DNA from 3 places in the Pantoea sp. SGAir0183 genome. Region 2 is predicted to be linked to each of the others. Evidence: predicted binding sites of a transcription regulator. Region 2 holds the regulator's gene; each other region holds the start of a gene.
What was found. Region 2 encodes CRP, which controls carbon source genes, mostly activating them, when cyclic AMP is high. Its sites were predicted from a motif close to ATGTGANNNNNNTCACAT; they were not measured.
Positions count from the first base shown of each region.

Region 1 (5,608 bases), 1.6 Mb from region 2:
GGTTTCTGGTCATCTGCAGCAGGAACTGGCGAAGATGCCTGAGTTCCATCGCCCGGAAATGCCTGACTTCACGATTCATGAGTATCAGCCTCTGATTGACTCTTCTGACATGACCCCGCAGGACTGGCAGTCGATCGCCGAAGATATCCGGCTGAACTATGATCGCTATGATGGTTTTGTCATTCTGCACGGCACGGATACCATGGCATTTACCGCCTCTGCCCTGTCGTTTATGCTAGAAAATCTGGCTAAGCCGGTCATCGTTACGGGCTCACAGATTCCGTTAGCCGAACTGCGTTCCGATGGCCAACAAAACCTGCTTAATTCCCTTTACGTCGCTGCGAATTATCCCATCAATGAGGTGACGCTGTTTTTCAACAACACACTCTATCGCGGTAACCGTACCACTAAAGCGCACGCGGACGGTTTCAACGCCTTTGCGTCCCCCAACCTGTCAGCCTTGCTGGAAGCCGGGATTCATATCCGTCGTCTTAATACGCCGCCTGCACCTCAGGGCAAAGGCGAGCTGATTGTTCATACCATTACCCCGCAACCTATTGGCGTGGTGACAATTTATCCGGGCATCTCTGCAGATGTCGTGCGTAACTTTTTACGTCAGCCGGTTAAGGCGCTGATTTTACGCTCGTACGGTGTCGGTAACGCGCCGCAAAACGCCGAGTTTCTGTCTGAACTTCAGCAGGCCAGCGAACGCGGCATTGTGGTCGTCAACCTGACCCAGTGTATTTCTGGCAAGGTCAATATGGGTGGCTACGCCACCGGGAATGCTCTGGAGCACGCTGGCGTCATCAGCGGCTTTGATCTGACGGTTGAAGCGGCGCTGACGAAACTTCACTATCTGTTGAGCCAGGATCTGTCCAGCGATCAGATCCGCGCCAAAATGCAGCAGAACCTGCGTGGCGAACTGACAGACCACTAAGATGGAGTCAACGGCAATGAAACGGGCATTAATCATTATCGACATCCAGAACGACTTCTGCCCCGGCGGCCCAATGGCCGTCAAAGAAGGCGATCATACGGTCGAGGTTGCTAACCGCTACGCCCGTGCTTTTCATGAGAATGGTGAGTGCGTCGTAGCCCTGCAGGACTGGCATCCAGCCGATCACGGTAGTTTTGCTTCCGTATCCGGCGAACCTGTCTATACCCTCGGTGAACTCAACGGCCTGCCACAGATCTGGTGGCCGGATCATGGCGTGCAGCATTCTGCGGGGGCTGATTTTCATCCCGGACTTGATCGCAGCCTGTTCGACGCGGTTTTCCATAAAGGGCAGGATCAGGACGTAGACAGCTACAGCGCCTTTTTTGACAACGGACACCGACGCAAGACAGAACTGGACAGTTGGTTACGCGCACGCGATATCACGCATCTGGTCATGCTGGGCCTGGCGACGGATTACTGCGTGAAGTACAGCGTGCTGGATGCACTTGAACTGGGTTATCAGGTCGAGGTCGTGGCGGCAGGCTGCCGTGGCGTTAATCTCAACCCAGAAGACAGCGACATCGCGCTGGCGCAGATGGCGGCTCAGGGCGCCGTCATTATCTGAAAAAGGGCTGGCTATACGCCAGCCCTTTTTGCTCTTCCATACGATGCCCGCCTGCGCGTGGCTGACTGGCGACTTACCGCGCCATTAATGCAGATGAATGCGCGTGACGTCCGGTTCGATACCAAACTCTTCTTTTAACTGCTTTTTCGATTTGGTCACCATTTCGCCATTTTTGCCGATGGTCATATGCTGTGGCGCATCATTATTGCGCGCCTGCCACATCATAACCAACTGCAGGCTGTTATCACGCTGTTGCTGCGTCAGCGCCACTCCATCCGGCCATTTTCCGGTTTCAACGGCCGTCATCAGGCGTTCATAAATTTCGGGTGTCATAGCATCAAGCATGGCTTCAAGTTGCTGTTTCATTGTTAGCCCTTAATCTCGTCGCCTTGTGGACTGGTGAAGTTCAGCGAGGCTGAGTTCACACAGTAACGCTCACCGGTCGGCTGCGGCCCATCAGGGAAAACATGGCCGAGATGAGAATCACAGTTGCCGCAACGGATTTCAATACGCTGCATACCGTGCGAGTTATCTTCCAGATAACGAATAGCCTCATCGCTGACGGGCTCATAAAAACTCGGCCAGCCACAGCCTGAATCGTATTTCGTCTCTGAAAGAAACAAGGGCGCGTTGCACACCAGGCAGTGATAAATCCCTTCCTGCTTGTTATGCAGCAGCGCACCGCTGTACGGCGGCTCCGTGCCACGCTGTTGCGTGACATAGCGCTGCATCTCAGTTAACTGGGCGATTTTTGCGTCGGGTGCGGTTTCTTTAGGCATTTGAGCAATTCCGGGATGTCATTCTGAAAAAATCGACTAGTATTCTAACAAATGATCAACATTAGTCGGGTCTTTTTTTGTGCTCTGCCCTTCGGTCCGTATCTTACAAGGTGGATTTGTGATTTTGATCACCTTTTCTCTGGCATATCCCTATATATTCGGCGAAGGTTTCAACAGAGCACGATGTTCGCGGAAGCGCGCAAGCGGTTGCGCGTCAAATAATTCCTGTTCGGTGGATTGACCTGTCGCAACAATTGACACGATTCCGCTTGACGCCTGGTAAGGTTTTTGTAATTTTACAGCCAACCTTTTATTCACTAACAACTAGCTGGTGGAATATATGACTATCAAAGTAGGTATCAACGGTTTTGGCCGTATCGGTCGCATCGTTTTCCGTGCTGCTCAACAGCGCTCTGACATCGAAATCGTTGCTATCAACGACCTGCTGGACGCTGACTACATGGCGTACATGCTGAAGTACGACTCTACTCACGGCCGTTTTGACGGCACCGTTGAAGTACAGGACGGCGCTCTGGTTGTTAACGGTAAGAAAATCCGTGTTACCGCTGAGAAAGATCCGGCTAACCTGAAGTGGGGCGAAGTGGGCGTTGACGTCGTTGCTGAAGCAACCGGTATCTTCCTGACCGACGAAACCGCACGTAAGCACATCACTGCTGGCGCGAAAAAAGTGGTTCTGACCGGTCCATCTAAAGATGACACCCCAATGTTTGTTCGTGGTGCTAACTTCGACAAATACCAGGGCCAGGACATCGTTTCTAACGCCTCTTGTACCACTAACTGTCTGGCCCCGCTGGCAAAAGTCATTAACGATAAATTTGGTATCGTTGAAGGCCTGATGACCACCGTACACGCCACTACCGCAACGCAGAAAACCGTTGATGGCCCGTCTCACAAAGACTGGCGCGGTGGTCGTGGTGCATCACAGAACATCATCCCGTCTTCTACCGGCGCCGCTAAAGCGGTAGGTAAAGTGCTGCCAGAACTGAACGGCAAACTGACCGGTATGGCATTCCGCGTACCTACGCCTAACGTTTCTGTTGTTGACCTGACCGTTCGTCTGGAAAAAGCTGCATCTTACAAAGAAATTTGTGCCGCTATCAAAGCCGCGGCTGAAGGCGAGATGAAAGACGTGCTGGGCTACGTTGAAGATGACGTGGTTTCTACCGACTTCAACGGCGAAGTTCTGACCTCAGTATTCGATGCCAAAGCCGGTATCGCGCTGAATGACAACTTCGTTAAACTGGTTTCCTGGTACGATAACGAAACCGGTTATTCAAACAAAGTTCTCGACCTGATTGCGCTGGTTGCTGCTAAATAAGGCAGCCAGACACGAGACAATAAGGGTGACTTCGGTCACCCTTTTTTTGATCCCTTCACTATGGAGTCAGGCATGCAAGACAAACTCTTTTCCCTTCCCGTGGTTAAACAAATCACGCCTTATCTGTCGCAACGTCAGGTGGGTGAACTCCCGGTTATCATTGTCAGCCATCCGCGTGTACGGGCGGCCGTGACCTTACAGGGCGCGCATCTGATTGCCTGGCAACCGAGCGGTGAGAAGCCCGTCATCTGGCTGAGCGATAAGAGCCCTTTCCTGCCTGGTAAGGCGATTCGCGGCGGTGTACCGATTTGCTGGCCCTGGTTTGGACCGGCAGGAGAGCCTGCCCATGGCTTTGCCCGAAATCAGTCATGGACGCTCTCTGCGCATGATGAAAACGAAGACGGCGTGCTGCTGACATTTGTGCTGGAAAGTACCCCACAAACGCTGAAACTGTGGCCGCATGACTTTACCCTTATCGCCCGCTTCCGTCTGGGCCAGCATTGCGAAATTGAGCTGGAAGCCTACGGTGATTATGAATCGACAGCCGCGCTACACAGCTATTTTAACGTGGCGGACAGTGCGAGCGTTGAGGTCACCGGACTGGGTGAACATTACATCGACAAGGTCAAAGATAACCAGCCGGGTCAGAGCGAGGGTAAACAGCGCTTTACCGAGCGCGTGGATCGTATCTTCACTGCGCCAAAAGACTGTTCAGTTATCAACGATCTGGCTGGAAAACGGCAAATTGAAGTGTACCACCATCACCATAGTGACGTTGTCACGTGGAATCCCGGTGTGGCGCTGTCGTGTAGCATGGCGGACATGCCAAATGAGGGTTATAAAACGATGGTGTGTGTTGAAACCGCGCGCATCAGCAAACCGTTGCGCAGTGCAGGCGACAACCCTGCCCGACTGGCGACGACAATACGTTTGAAAAATAAGGCCTGAGGCGCGTTCAGACCACATCCAGCGGCAGTTTGTGTTGTGGCGGCGGAAAAGCCCTGTCGAGTCTGAGACAGTCCTCCTCGCTCAGGGTAATGTCCAGCGCAGCCGCATTTTCACGAACATGTACCAGTGAACTGGCTTTAGGGATGGCAATGACATCGCCATCCCGAATCGCCCAGGCCAGCAGAAGCTGTGCCACGGTGATGCCTTTTTGGCGGGCAATTGCGTTCAGAGCGGGGTCGGTAAACAGCTGACTGCGTAACCGACCGGCCTGTGCCAGGGGACAATACGCCATGACGGGCATCGCGCACTGGCGACAGAGCGGTAGCAAATCGTATTCAATACCGCGGGAACCCAGATGATAAAGCACCTGATTGGTGGCACAATTTTCGCCACCCGTTTCGGCCCACAGGGCGTCCATGTCCTCGCTGTCGAAATTTGAAACACCCCACGCACGAATTTTGCCCTGCTGCTGCAAGGTCTGCATCGCGCTGATGGTTTCGTCGAGTGGCACACTGCCGCGCCAGTGCAAAAGATACAAATCAATTCGATCCGTTTGCAGACGACGCAGGCTGGCCTCGCAGGCGGCGATGGCATCCTGTTTCCCGGCATTCCATGGATAAACTTTCGATACCAGCAGGGCCTCATCACGCCGTCCCTTCAGGGCATCGCCTACCACTTCTTCGGCGCCACCCTCTGCATACATTTCAGCGGTATCCACCAGCCGCAAACCGGCATCCAGCCCTGCCTGAAGCGCACTGATTTCCTGTTGCCGGCTGGCGGGATCCTCCCCCATATACCAGGTGCCAAGACCGATTGCCGGAATCTGACGCTGACCTGCAATATCGATATATTTTGTCATCAGGTTCTCCTGCACTAAATGGGGGCATATGCACCCTGAGAGCGCACAGCCTGCACTCGCGGGGTGCGCCGCATCAGAAGGTATAGCTGACGCCTGTCCAGACCGTAAACTGTCCGCTTTT
Region 1 covers NZ_CP028053.1:1,994,211-1,999,818, reverse strand. The annotation lists gene ansA (asparaginase) at 1-937, shown strand, start outside; gene pncA (bifunctional nicotinamidase/pyrazinamidase) at 954-1,562, shown strand; gene C1N59_RS09285 (YeaC family protein) at 1,647-1,928, opposite strand; gene msrB (peptide-methionine (R)-S-oxide reductase MsrB) at 1,931-2,341, opposite strand; gene gapA (glyceraldehyde-3-phosphate dehydrogenase) at 2,682-3,680, shown strand; gene C1N59_RS09270 (D-hexose-6-phosphate mutarotase) at 3,753-4,628, shown strand; gene C1N59_RS09265 (aldo/keto reductase) at 4,636-5,487, opposite strand; gene C1N59_RS09260 (MipA/OmpV family protein) at 5,561-5,608, opposite strand, start outside.
Region 1: the regulator CRP is predicted to act here: its motif matches at 2,458-2,475, upstream of msrB (peptide-methionine (R)-S-oxide reductase MsrB).

Region 2 (5,608 bases):
CACCCGGCCCCTGTACGCCCGATCAGAGCGGGATCTCATTACAGGCCATTCGCCACTTCGCCGGTCGCCTGCCGGTGCTGGGCGTTTGTCTGGGGCATCAGGCCATCGCCCAGGTGTTTGGTGCGCAGGTCGTGCGTGCGCGCGAAGTCATGCACGGTAAGACGTCTGCTGTTCAGCATAACGGCTGTGGTGTATTTCGCGGTCTGAATCAACCGCTGACCGTAACGCGTTATCACTCGCTGATTGTGAAAGCCGATACGCTGCCTGATGAATTTGACGTCACCGCATGGAGTTTACGTGACGGTCAGCCCGACGAAATTATGGGCATCCGCCATAAAACGCTGGCACTGGAAGGCGTGCAGTTTCATCCTGAAAGTATCCTCAGCGAACAGGGACATCAATTGCTCGCTAATTTCCTGCAACAGTAAAGTTGTGTTTGCCTTTAAGTGATTTTTTATGCATATTTCATGATTATTATTTCATCACGAATCAACTCATCAGTTTGCGAGGTTGTCAATGGCAGCGGAAAACATTGCGGTAACACGGGAAACGTTCGATCAGGTTATTTTGCCTGTTTATGCACCTGCGCAGTTTGTACCGGTAAAAGGCAAAGGAAGCCGGGTGTGGGATCAGCAGGGTAAAGAGTATATCGACTTCTCGGGTGGGATTGCCGTCACCGCGCTGGGCCATTGTCACCCGGCGCTGATTGAAACCCTGAAGAAACAGGGCGAAACCCTGTGGCACACCAGCAATGTGTTCACCAATGAACCGGCTTTGCGCCTGGCCAGCAAACTGATTAACGCCACCTTCGCGGACAGAGTGTTTTTTGCCAACTCCGGCGCAGAAGCCAACGAGGCCGCGTTTAAGCTGGCGCGTTATTATGCCTGTAAACGTCATAGCCCGTTTAAAAGCAAAATTATTGCCTTCCATAATGCCTTTCATGGCCGGACGCTGTTTACGGTCACGGTAGGCGGCCAGCCAAAATATTCCGACGGTTTTGGCCCGAAACCCGCTGACATTGTGCATGTGCCATTCAACGATTTGGCGGCAGTGAAAGCCGTTATCGACGACCACACCTGTGCGATTGTCGTTGAGCCCATTCAGGGTGAAGGTGGCGTCATGCCGGCCACGCCAGAATTTATGCAGGGGCTGCGTGAGCTCTGCGATAAACATCAGGCGTTGCTGGTGCTGGATGAAGTTCAGAGCGGTATGGGGCGCAGCGGTAAGCTGTTTGCTTATGAGCACTACGGCGTCACGCCAGACATTCTGACTTCGGCGAAAGCGCTGGGCGGTGGTTTTCCTGTCAGCGCGATGCTGACCACTGAGGAGGTGGCGTCAACGATGGCTCCTGGCGTGCATGGCACCACCTATGGTGGCAATCCGCTGGCCTGTGCGATTGCTGAAACCGCGCTGGATCTGATCAATACGCCAGACGTGCTGAACGGCGTGGAATCCCGTCGTCAGCAGTTTGTCGAGGCACTCAAGGCGATTGATGCCCGTTACGATCTGTTTAGCGATATTCGCGGCAAAGGCTTACTGGTAGGCGCGGCCCTGAAGCCGCAACATGCCGGAAAATCACGCGATATCCTCAATGCCGCCGCGGCTGAAGGCGTTATGGTGCTGGTGGCTGGTACGGATGTGATGCGTTTTGCCCCTTCACTGATTATTGAACCCGCCGATATTGAAGAAGGCATGGCGCGCTTTGCCAAAGCGGCCGGGAAAGTCCTGGCTGCCTGAGTTATTTTCGACCCAGACTACGAATCAGCCAGCGACCATGATGCGGTCGCTGGTTCCACGCCAGCGATGAGATCGTGTGCATCACCTTAAGATGATCCAGAATGCGCCTGATGTGCTGCTCCAGTACTGTGACCGGTCCCTCGTTGATATCTTCAATCCCCTGTAAAAGATCGGTTTGCGAACTTTCGCCATCATATTCAAGCCGCTGCTGGCAACGCTGCAGCGCAATTTCACACCATTGCAGATAGTGCTCCGCCAGCGTAGGCGGCAGCATGGTATGTTCGCGTGCCAGAATCGTCATGGCGTTGATGTGCTCAACGATAAACTGGCTGTGCGTGACCCATAAACGCATATCCTGTAAATAGCGTGCGTTAAACCCCGGCTCCTGCATCGCCTGATTTAGTGAGTTAAAGACTGCATTGTGGGCCTGATTAACGTTAACGCGCTGATAGGCGAGTACCTCGGGAGACTGTTCCGGACCAAGCAACATGCGTAACGCGTCCTGGAAAGCCTCAAGCACATCATGTGCGTTCTGTCGTAGCAGGGCACTTTGCCATTGCGGCCAAAGCCATAACGTTCCGCCAAACGCAATCAGGCAGCCCATCAGGGTATCCAGCAGGCGCGGCAGTAAGAATTGTGCGCCGTTAAGTGACAGAAGTTGCAGGGTATATACCGCGGTGACCGTGAACCCCACCATCGACCAGCCGTAAAACTGGCGGGTAAAGCGATAGCTGATAAAGGTAATCACCAGCATGATGCTCAACACCAGCGGTTCAGGGACATCCAGCCGCAGCGAGGCTGCCGCAATCACCAGCCCGGCAAAGGTGCCCAGCGCACGGTGCTGAATACGCACCCGTGTAGCGCTGTAGTTACTCTGGCTGACAAACATAATGGTCATCAGAATCCAGTAGGGTTTGGGAATCGAAAAGAACAGCGCCAGCCCGCTACCCAGCATCAGCATCACAGAAAAACGTCCGGCCGTGCGCAGGGCAGAAGAGCGCAGCGAGAGATAGCTTCTGAGTGCGGGCAGAAGCGGTAAACGGCGCTGGCGATCCGCCATCAAATCACGCTGATAAAGGGGCTTTTGTGTACGCAGTACCCGTGCGATGCGGCTGAAGTGATAAAGGCAAAAATTTCCTACCGGATTGTCCGGGTGCTGACGGGCGATTTTTTCCAGTGCCCCCAGCTGCTTGTCCATATCAAAGCGACTGGACAGTTGGTGGTACAGGATGTTGTCTGCCAGCTCACGTAAACGGGCGGAAATGGTTTTCGCATTCCAGCGAATCACGGCCTCAGCATGGCTTTGTTCTACCAGTTTTTGCACTTCTTCTGGCTGATGCAGGCTGACAGAAATGTGTTCCTGTAAATCCAGTGCGACCTGAAAAGCGCGGGTCAGTCGCTTATGACTGTGATCGCGGCTGGCGGACAGCATATGCATCTGCTGATAACAGGTGTTGATGAGGTCGATTGCTTTTTGTTGCCGCGCCAGCAACGGTGGTAGCGCCTTCTCCGGATCGGTAAGTTGCGTCAACAAGGTGTACTTGGCGTCACAATAGTTCGCCAGTTCGCGGTAAATCAGACTCAGGCTTTCACGCATTGGCTGCTCTTTCCACAGCCAAAACCAGAACCAGTTAAACAGGCCATACCACAGCGTACCGCCGATGTAGAGCAGGGGCGGTACGTAAATGGGCATGCGGCCAATCAGGCTGGTGGTAAATATCGCTGCGATCAGTGTGGCAGGGAGTAACCGTGCGTGCAGTGGGCTGATTTCACCTGTCACGCCCAGCAGCAAAGGCAGAGCGAAAAGAATAAGCGGTAAGGGCACGTCTTTAAACAGAAGCCACTGCATCAGTAAGCTACCCAGGGCAAACAGGCTGCCGCCGACAATCAGGCGTTTAAAGAAGCGTTTGTGGGGTGTATCCAGACCGGCAATATTGCAGCAGGCAGGCACCAATGAGAACAGCAATCCTTTTTGCAGATCGCCAAACAGCCAGCCGAGCGCGACGGGGAGACACAACACCAGTGTCTGGCGCAGGGCATAGTTAACTTCAGGGTGATAAATTATTCTTCGCCACATCGGCTCAACGCAAATAATTCACGGCATAACGTTGCCATTATGCCGTGAAGAATAAAGCTTAGCGCGTGCCGTAAACAACAATTGTTTTGCCGTGTGCGGAGATCAGATTCTGGTCTTCCAGCATCTTCAAAATACGTCCCACGGTTTCACGTGAACATCCCACGATTTGGCCAATTTCCTGACGCGTAATTTTAATTTGCATGCCGTCAGGATGCGTCATGGCATCCGGCTGTTTCGCCAGGTTGAGCAACGTCTGCGCAATGCGACCGGTGACATCAAGGAACGCGAGGTTGCCCACTTTTTCCGATGTGACCTGCAGACGGCGCGCCATTTGCGAGGAGAGGCGCATGAGGATGTCCGGATTCACCTGAATCAGCTGACGGAATTTTTTGTAGGAAATCTCTGCCACTTCGCACGCGGTTTTCGCACGTACCCAGGCGCTGCGCTCCTGACCTTCTTCGAACAGGCCAAGCTCACCAATAAAGTCGCCCTGATTCAGATAGGACAGAATCATCTCCTTGCCTTCTTCATCCTTAATCAGTACCGCAACGGAACCTTTAACGATGTAGTAAAGCGTTTCCGCCTTTTCACCTTGATGAATGAGCGTACTTTTGGATGGATACTTGTGAATATGGCAATGGGACAGGAACCATTCAAGTGTAGGGTCTGTTTGCGGTTTGCCGAGAACCATTCGCTATTATCCTCTGTTGTAATCGTGCCCAAAATACAGGGCTCTGTTTCCCTGCCAGGCGATGTAAGCGTTAAGCGTCTTTCCATTCAGGAAATTATTCGGGCTGCATTCGGCGCAGTGCGCATCATTCTTCCCGGCTTCGTCTTCGGATGACGAAAAATATTTTCAGCTCTGTTTGTAGCACAGCTTACGTCGACTGTCTTGTGTTGTCTCGCTTCAGCAAGATGGCGTTTTCTCTGGATTGCTGTTTCCCAGGCAAAAGCGTACGCTGAGCCAAAACAGGGTATTCTGAGGTCAAAATTATGCAGGCACGCGTCAAATGGGTTGAAGGGTTAACATTCCTGGGGGAATCATCGTCCGGCCATCAGGTACTGATGGATGGCAATTCTGGCGATAAAGCGCCGAGCCCTATGGAGATGGTGCTGATGGCGGCAGGGGGATGCAGCGCCATTGACGTTGTGTCAATTTTGCAAAAAGGCCGCAACGATGTGGTTGATTGCGAAGTGAAACTATTGTCTGAACGTCGGGAAGAAGCCCCCCGCATCTTTACCCATATCAATCTGCATTTTATCGTCAGCGGCAACGCACTTTCGGATAAAGCCGTGGCACGCGCTGTCGATCTGTCAGCGGAAAAATATTGCTCTGTCGCCATCATGTTAGGCAAAGGCGTCAACATTACCCACAGCTACGAAGTGATCGCGCTGTAATCTCACAGAGGCCAGGCTGGCCTCTGTGGTTATTCAATCCGTTTCCCTTCCATGAGCCGTTTTACTAACGGCGCCATAATTAACTCCATCGCCAGTCCCATTTTGCCGCCGGGTACCACCAGCGTGTTGATATTGGAAATAAACGATCCCTGCAGCATGGCCAGCAGATAGGGAAAATCAATGTCTTCCAGCCCCTGAAAGTGGATAACCACAAAGCTTTCATCCAGCGAAGGGATGGTGCGCGCGGCAAAGGGATTAGAGGTATCCACCGTGGGGACGCGCTGAAAGTTAATATGGGTTCGTGAAAACTGCGGCGTAATGAAATTGATGTAATCTTCCATGGAACGCACTACCGAATCCATCACCGCTTCGCGTGAATGGCCACGCTCGCTGGTA
Region 2 covers NZ_CP028053.1:408,851-414,458, forward strand. The annotation lists gene C1N59_RS01865 (aminodeoxychorismate synthase component II) at 1-428, shown strand, start outside; gene C1N59_RS01870 (bifunctional acetylornithine/succinyldiaminopimelate transaminase) at 517-1,737, shown strand; gene C1N59_RS01875 (YccS/YhfK family putative transporter) at 1,739-3,814, opposite strand; gene crp (cAMP-activated global transcriptional regulator CRP) at 3,873-4,505, opposite strand; gene C1N59_RS01885 (OsmC family protein) at 4,808-5,212, shown strand; gene C1N59_RS01890 (phosphoribulokinase) at 5,242-5,608, opposite strand, start outside.

Region 3 (5,608 bases), 2.1 Mb from region 2:
CGCGTGGTGAACTATCAGCAGGAGTTGGCACCTATCGTTCAGGCGCTGCCGGTACTTGAGGCGGCAACCCAGAGCCAGAGCGAAGCGTTGTCGATGGCCGAAAGCAGCATTCGCGCTATCAGCACTCTCGCCAAAGAAAGCCAGCAGGCACAAGGGCGCCTGGGGGGCGGGCTGGACGATCTGGAAGCGATATCTAACGGCATCAACGTTATTACGCACGGCATCAGCAATATCGCTTTCCAGACCAATATTCTGGCGCTCAATGCCGCTGTCGAGGCTGCACGCGCGGGGGAAGCTGGCAGAGGATTTGCCGTTGTGGCAGGGGAAGTTCGCCGTCTGGCGCAATCCTCGAAAGAGCAGGCTGAAGCGACCGCTAGCAACATTAATGATGCGGTCGACACGATCTCGCGTATCCGCGATGTCGCGACAAACACGGTACAAACCGCGACGGACATGGCAGACCGCAGTATCCAGGCTGCCGATGCGATTGCCGCCATGAGCGATCGAAGCCGCCATGAACGGGCAGGGATGGCGAAACAGCTGGATAATCTGCGCACCTTAACGGCAGGTATGGATGCGATGCAGGAAGCGGTCGCCGAGCTGAGAGTGCTGCAGACACTTTCCTCGTCACGATAAGTCACTGCTGGCGCCGCGACCAGGAAGGCCCTGCGCCAGTCTCTGTTAAGCAGGGATAACAACTGAGGTGATGGCAAAGTGAACCCGGGCTTTCTTGTTGTTATTTATCACACCTCGTCAGGTTGCTTATTAGCCGCCTTATTTTCAAGACGGAAAATTCAGCCTACGTTGCGTTTGATCCTCAATGTCTTAGTGGCTTTTTTCAAACCTGTTCTGTGAAGCTTTAAAACGAAAAAGCCACGCATTCGCGTGGCTTTCACAACCTTGTTCACTCACGTGCAGTTTGTTTTAACTACAGGGATTAGACGTTAAACAAGAAATTCATCACATCGCCATCTTTAACGATGTACTCTTTGCCTTCTGAACGCATCTTGCCCGCTTCTTTCGCGCCTTGCTCACCCTTATAGGTAATAAAGTCTTCAAACGCGATCGTTTGTGCGCGAATAAAGCCTTTCTCGAAGTCGGTGTGGATTTTACCGGCGGCCTGTGGGGCGGTGGCGCCAACAGGGATAGTCCATGCGCGTACTTCTTTGACGCCGGCGGTGAAATAGGTCTGCAGATTCAGCAGTGCGTAACCGGCACGAATCACGCGGTTCAGGCCTGGCTCTTCGATGCCCAGCTCGGCCATAAACTCGTCACGATCTTCGTCTTCCAGTTCGGCGATATCAGATTCGACAGAGGCACAGACTGGCACAACGACAGAACCTTCTTTGGCGGCGATTTCGCGCACTTTATCCAGGTACGGGTTGTTTTCAAAGCCATCTTCGTTGACGTTAGCAATGTACATCGTGGGCTTGAGCGTCAGGAAGCTCAGATAGCGCAGAGCGGCTTTGTCCTCATCGGTCAGATCCAGCGCGCGCAGCATGCCCGCGTTTTCCAGATGAGGCAGACATTTCTCCAGCGCCGCCTGTTCCGCTTTCGCGTCTTTATCGCCACCTTTGGCTTTTTTCTGCACGCGCTGCAGTGCACGTTCACAGGTGTCCAGATCCGCCAGCGCCAGCTCGGTGTTGATGGTTTCGATATCATCAGCCGGATCGACTTTATTATTCACGTGGATAATATTGTCGTTTTCAAAGCAGCGAACCACGTGGCCGATCGCTTCGGTTTCACGGATATTGGTCAGGAACTGGTTGCCCAGGCCCTCACCTTTCGATGCACCTTTTACCAGACCGGCGATATCGACGAATTCCATGGTAGTCGGAACCACGCGCTGTGGCTTGACGATCTCGGACAGCTGATCCAGACGCAGGTCAGGCATAGGTACAACGCCCGTGTTGGGTTCAATGGTGCAGAAGGGGAAGTTCGCCGCTTCAATACCCGCTTTTGTCAGCGCGTTAAACAGAGTGGATTTACCGACATTTGGCAGGCCCACGATACCGCATTTGAATCCCATGGTTTAATACCCTTTATAGCTGGATGGGCAACGCCTGGACGCAGGCGCCGCCGGAAACGTAAGATAATTTTCGCGCATTATACACAGATTCGCGACAATCGGGGCGATTAGACAGGCTTAAAGGCATGCAGGCGGTTCATTGCCTTAATGCGATCTTCCTTCAGCCACAGTTCGGTGCAGCGCGCTGCTTCATCAATGGCGTCATCGATCAGCTTTTGCTCACTGGCGGGCGGTTTGCCTAACACAAATCCGGTCACTTTGTTGCGGTCACCGGGATGGCCGATACCGATGCGCAGGCGATGAAAGTTATTATTATTGCCCAGCTTGCTGATGATGTCTTTCAGGCCGTTATGACCGCCGTGACCGCCGCCTTGTTTGAATTTCGCAATGCCCGGTGGCAGATCGAGTTCATCGTGCGCCACTAAAATTTCTTCGGGCGCAATACGGTAGAAGGTCGCCATCGCCGCGACCGCTTTGCCGCTGAGGTTCATAAAGGTGGTGGGCACCAGCAGTCGGACATCTTCGCCCGCCAGCGCCAGTCGCGCCGTATAACCGAAAAATTTGGCTTCTTCTTTTAACGACTGATTGTGCCGCTCAGCCAGCAAATCCAGATACCACGCCCCCGCGTTATGGCGCGTGGCGGCATATTCCGCACCGGGATTCGCCAGGCCGACAATCAGTTTAATGCTGCTCACAAGGAATATCCTGCTGTTATCACCAAAGGGCAGTAGTTTACTGTGCCAGGCTGCGGATCACAAAGTGTGAGCCACGAATTATTAGTGTCGGTGATTAATTGTTTTTCATCTAAATCAATAAGCTGTAATTATGCTTTGGTCACACTTATCCTGTTCTGAGTGTGACGAAGTGCACAAATTAGCCTGCTGTCATTGCCTAAACTACTGACAGGTTAACATTGTGTGCGCTCATCGGACCGCACCGTCAGGAGGTGAAAGATGAAACGTCATCACTCAAGTATGGCAGGAAATGCCTTAATGGCACTGGGCTTAGTGACCATGGTACTCGGCGTTGGTTTTTCGATTATTAACCAACTTCCCTCTTTAAATCTGCCGCAGATACTGGCGCAGGGCGCGATGTTTGGGATTTTCTTTGGCGCACTGTTATGGCTGGCCGGTGCCTGCATTAGCGGTCGTGAAAAAGTCGAAGATCGCTATTACTGGGAGCGGCATTATGGCGATAAACGCTGCCGCCGCAGCCATCACTCGTCATAATCACGTTCCCGGCAACGTCAGGCAGGGTTGGGTTCGGTTTCTGCCTTTGGCTTTTGCCTGATAGAGCGCTTTGTCAGCCAGCGCCATCAGTTCGCTAAAATCAATGTGGCGATTGTCGGCGGTAGAGAAGCCAATGCTGACGGAATAGGGAATCTGTCCCGGTCGGGAAAGGTGGATCGCCTGGCGCACCTGCTCGCACCAGACGTTAGCCTGCGCTGACATCATCGGCAGAAGGGCGGCAAATTCTTCGCCGCCCAGTCGCGCAAAGCGCGCCCCTTCAGGCAGCATGCCGGACACACGGTGACTGAAATCAATCAGAACCTGGTCGCCCTGATGATGCCCGTAGCGGTCATTAATACCTTTAAAATGGTCCAGATCGAATAACACCACCGTCAGCGCTTTATTCTGCTTCTGACAGGCTTCAATCATCACCTCGGCCCCGGTAAACAGCGCACGACGGTTCCAGATATTGGTCAGAGGATCGTGCAGTGAAGCCGCTTTCAGCGCATTGCGCGTCCGCTCATTGACCATCGCCAGAATCGTCACGGTAAACCCAATGACAAACAGCATGGATTCCATAATCACATAGACGGAGAAATTCGATCCGCTTATCGCGCCCTGAACGCCGACCGGGCGGGAATTATCCAGAAATATGCGAGCCACATGGAATATCAGGTGAATCCAGAGCAGGAGCTGGGCAGGCCAGAACGTTGCATCCATATTGCGCCGCGCCAGCCAGAGAAAATAGATAAGCGCTCCGGTATACCCGATGCAGAGCAGGCAGAGCACCAGTACGCGCAGCGATAAGCTGTAATAAAATCCCGGAATCAGGCAGAGCAGTGACCAGATCAGCGCCCCGACCAGACCACTCATCCCCGGCTGCTTACCGCAAAAGGTGCGAAACGCGCTGAACAATCCCCCGTAAGCCAGCATAAGCAACACGTTGCTCATGGCCACCGGTAAAAACTGATAGCCCTGGCTGCGCAGGCTACTGAGAATAAAGGCGACCAGCGTCAGTAAAATGGCCACGCAAACATAGCCCAGCGTGCGATCGTAATGCGAACCGACCCAGGCAAATGCCAGGATCAGACTCATAAACCCCAGTACGTAGAGTTCGCAAATAAATAACGTATAGACGTCGAGGTTCATAGTGGAAAACGATCGCAATAAAAAGTGCGGGCAAAGTACCACTCAACGCAGAATGGCAAAAGAGCAGATAAGATAATTTCAGCGAAAGAGTTTTTCGTAGTAAGCGTGACAATAACGGCGGTGACTCATAACGAAAATTTCTGTGAATCAAGCAGCTTTGTCGGAAGGGGAACGGCACAGACAAAAGAAAAGGCCGGACAGCGTGTCCGGCCTGCGAAGATTAGTGTTCGAACATTGCCGAAATGGACTCTTCGTTACTGATGCGGCGAATGGCTTCGGCCAGCATGCCTGACAGCGTCAGGGTACGGACGTTTGGCAGCGACTTCATCTCTTCGGATAACGGAATGGTGTCACACACGATAACCTGATCGATGACAGATTTACGTAAGTTTTCCACCGCGTTACCGGAGAAGATAGGGTGCGTCGCGTACGCGAACACGCGCTTGGCACCGCGCTCTTTCAGCGCTTCCGCGGCTTTGCACAGTGTGCCGCCGGTGTCGATCATGTCATCGACCAGCACACAGTCACGGCCCGCAACGTCACCAATGATATGCATAACCTGAGAAACGTTCGCACGCGGGCGACGTTTGTCGATGATGGCCATATCGGTGTCGTTCAGCAGTTTCGCAATAGCACGGGCACGAACCACGCCGCCAATGTCAGGCGAAACAACAATCGGGTTTTCCAGGCCAATCTGTAACATATCCTCCAGCAGAATGGGACTGCCGAAGACGTTATCAACCGGGACGTCGAAGAAGCCCTGGATCTGCTCAGCGTGCAGGTCAACCGTTAAAACACGGTCAACGCCGACGCTGGAAAGAAAGTCAGCCACGACTTTGGCGGTAATAGGCACACGCGCAGAACGCACGCGGCGGTCCTGACGGGCATAACCAAAGTAGGGGATAACAGCGGTAATACGACCAGCTGAAGCACGACGCAGCGCGTCGACCATCACGACCAGTTCCATCAAATTATCATTGGTGGGAGCACAGGTGGACTGGATGATGAAAATATCACCACCGCGTACATTTTCATTAATTTGTACGCTTACTTCGCCATCACTGAAACGACCGACAGCGGCGTCGCCCAGGCTGGTGTAAAGGCGGTTGGCAATACGTTGTGCTAGTTCCGGGGTGGCGTTACCAGCAAAAAGCTTCATATCAGGCACGAGAAGAACCTCAGGCTTTGCGTCCAGAGAATG
Region 3 covers NZ_CP028053.1:2,558,671-2,564,278, reverse strand. The annotation lists gene C1N59_RS11920 (methyl-accepting chemotaxis protein) at 1-636, shown strand, start outside; gene ychF (redox-regulated ATPase YchF) at 938-2,029, opposite strand; gene pth (aminoacyl-tRNA hydrolase) at 2,137-2,724, opposite strand; gene ychH (stress-induced protein YchH) at 2,983-3,258, shown strand; gene C1N59_RS11900 (GGDEF domain-containing protein) at 3,259-4,407, opposite strand; gene prs (ribose-phosphate diphosphokinase) at 4,628-5,575, opposite strand.
Region 3: the regulator CRP is predicted to act here: its motif matches at 2,884-2,901, upstream of pth (aminoacyl-tRNA hydrolase).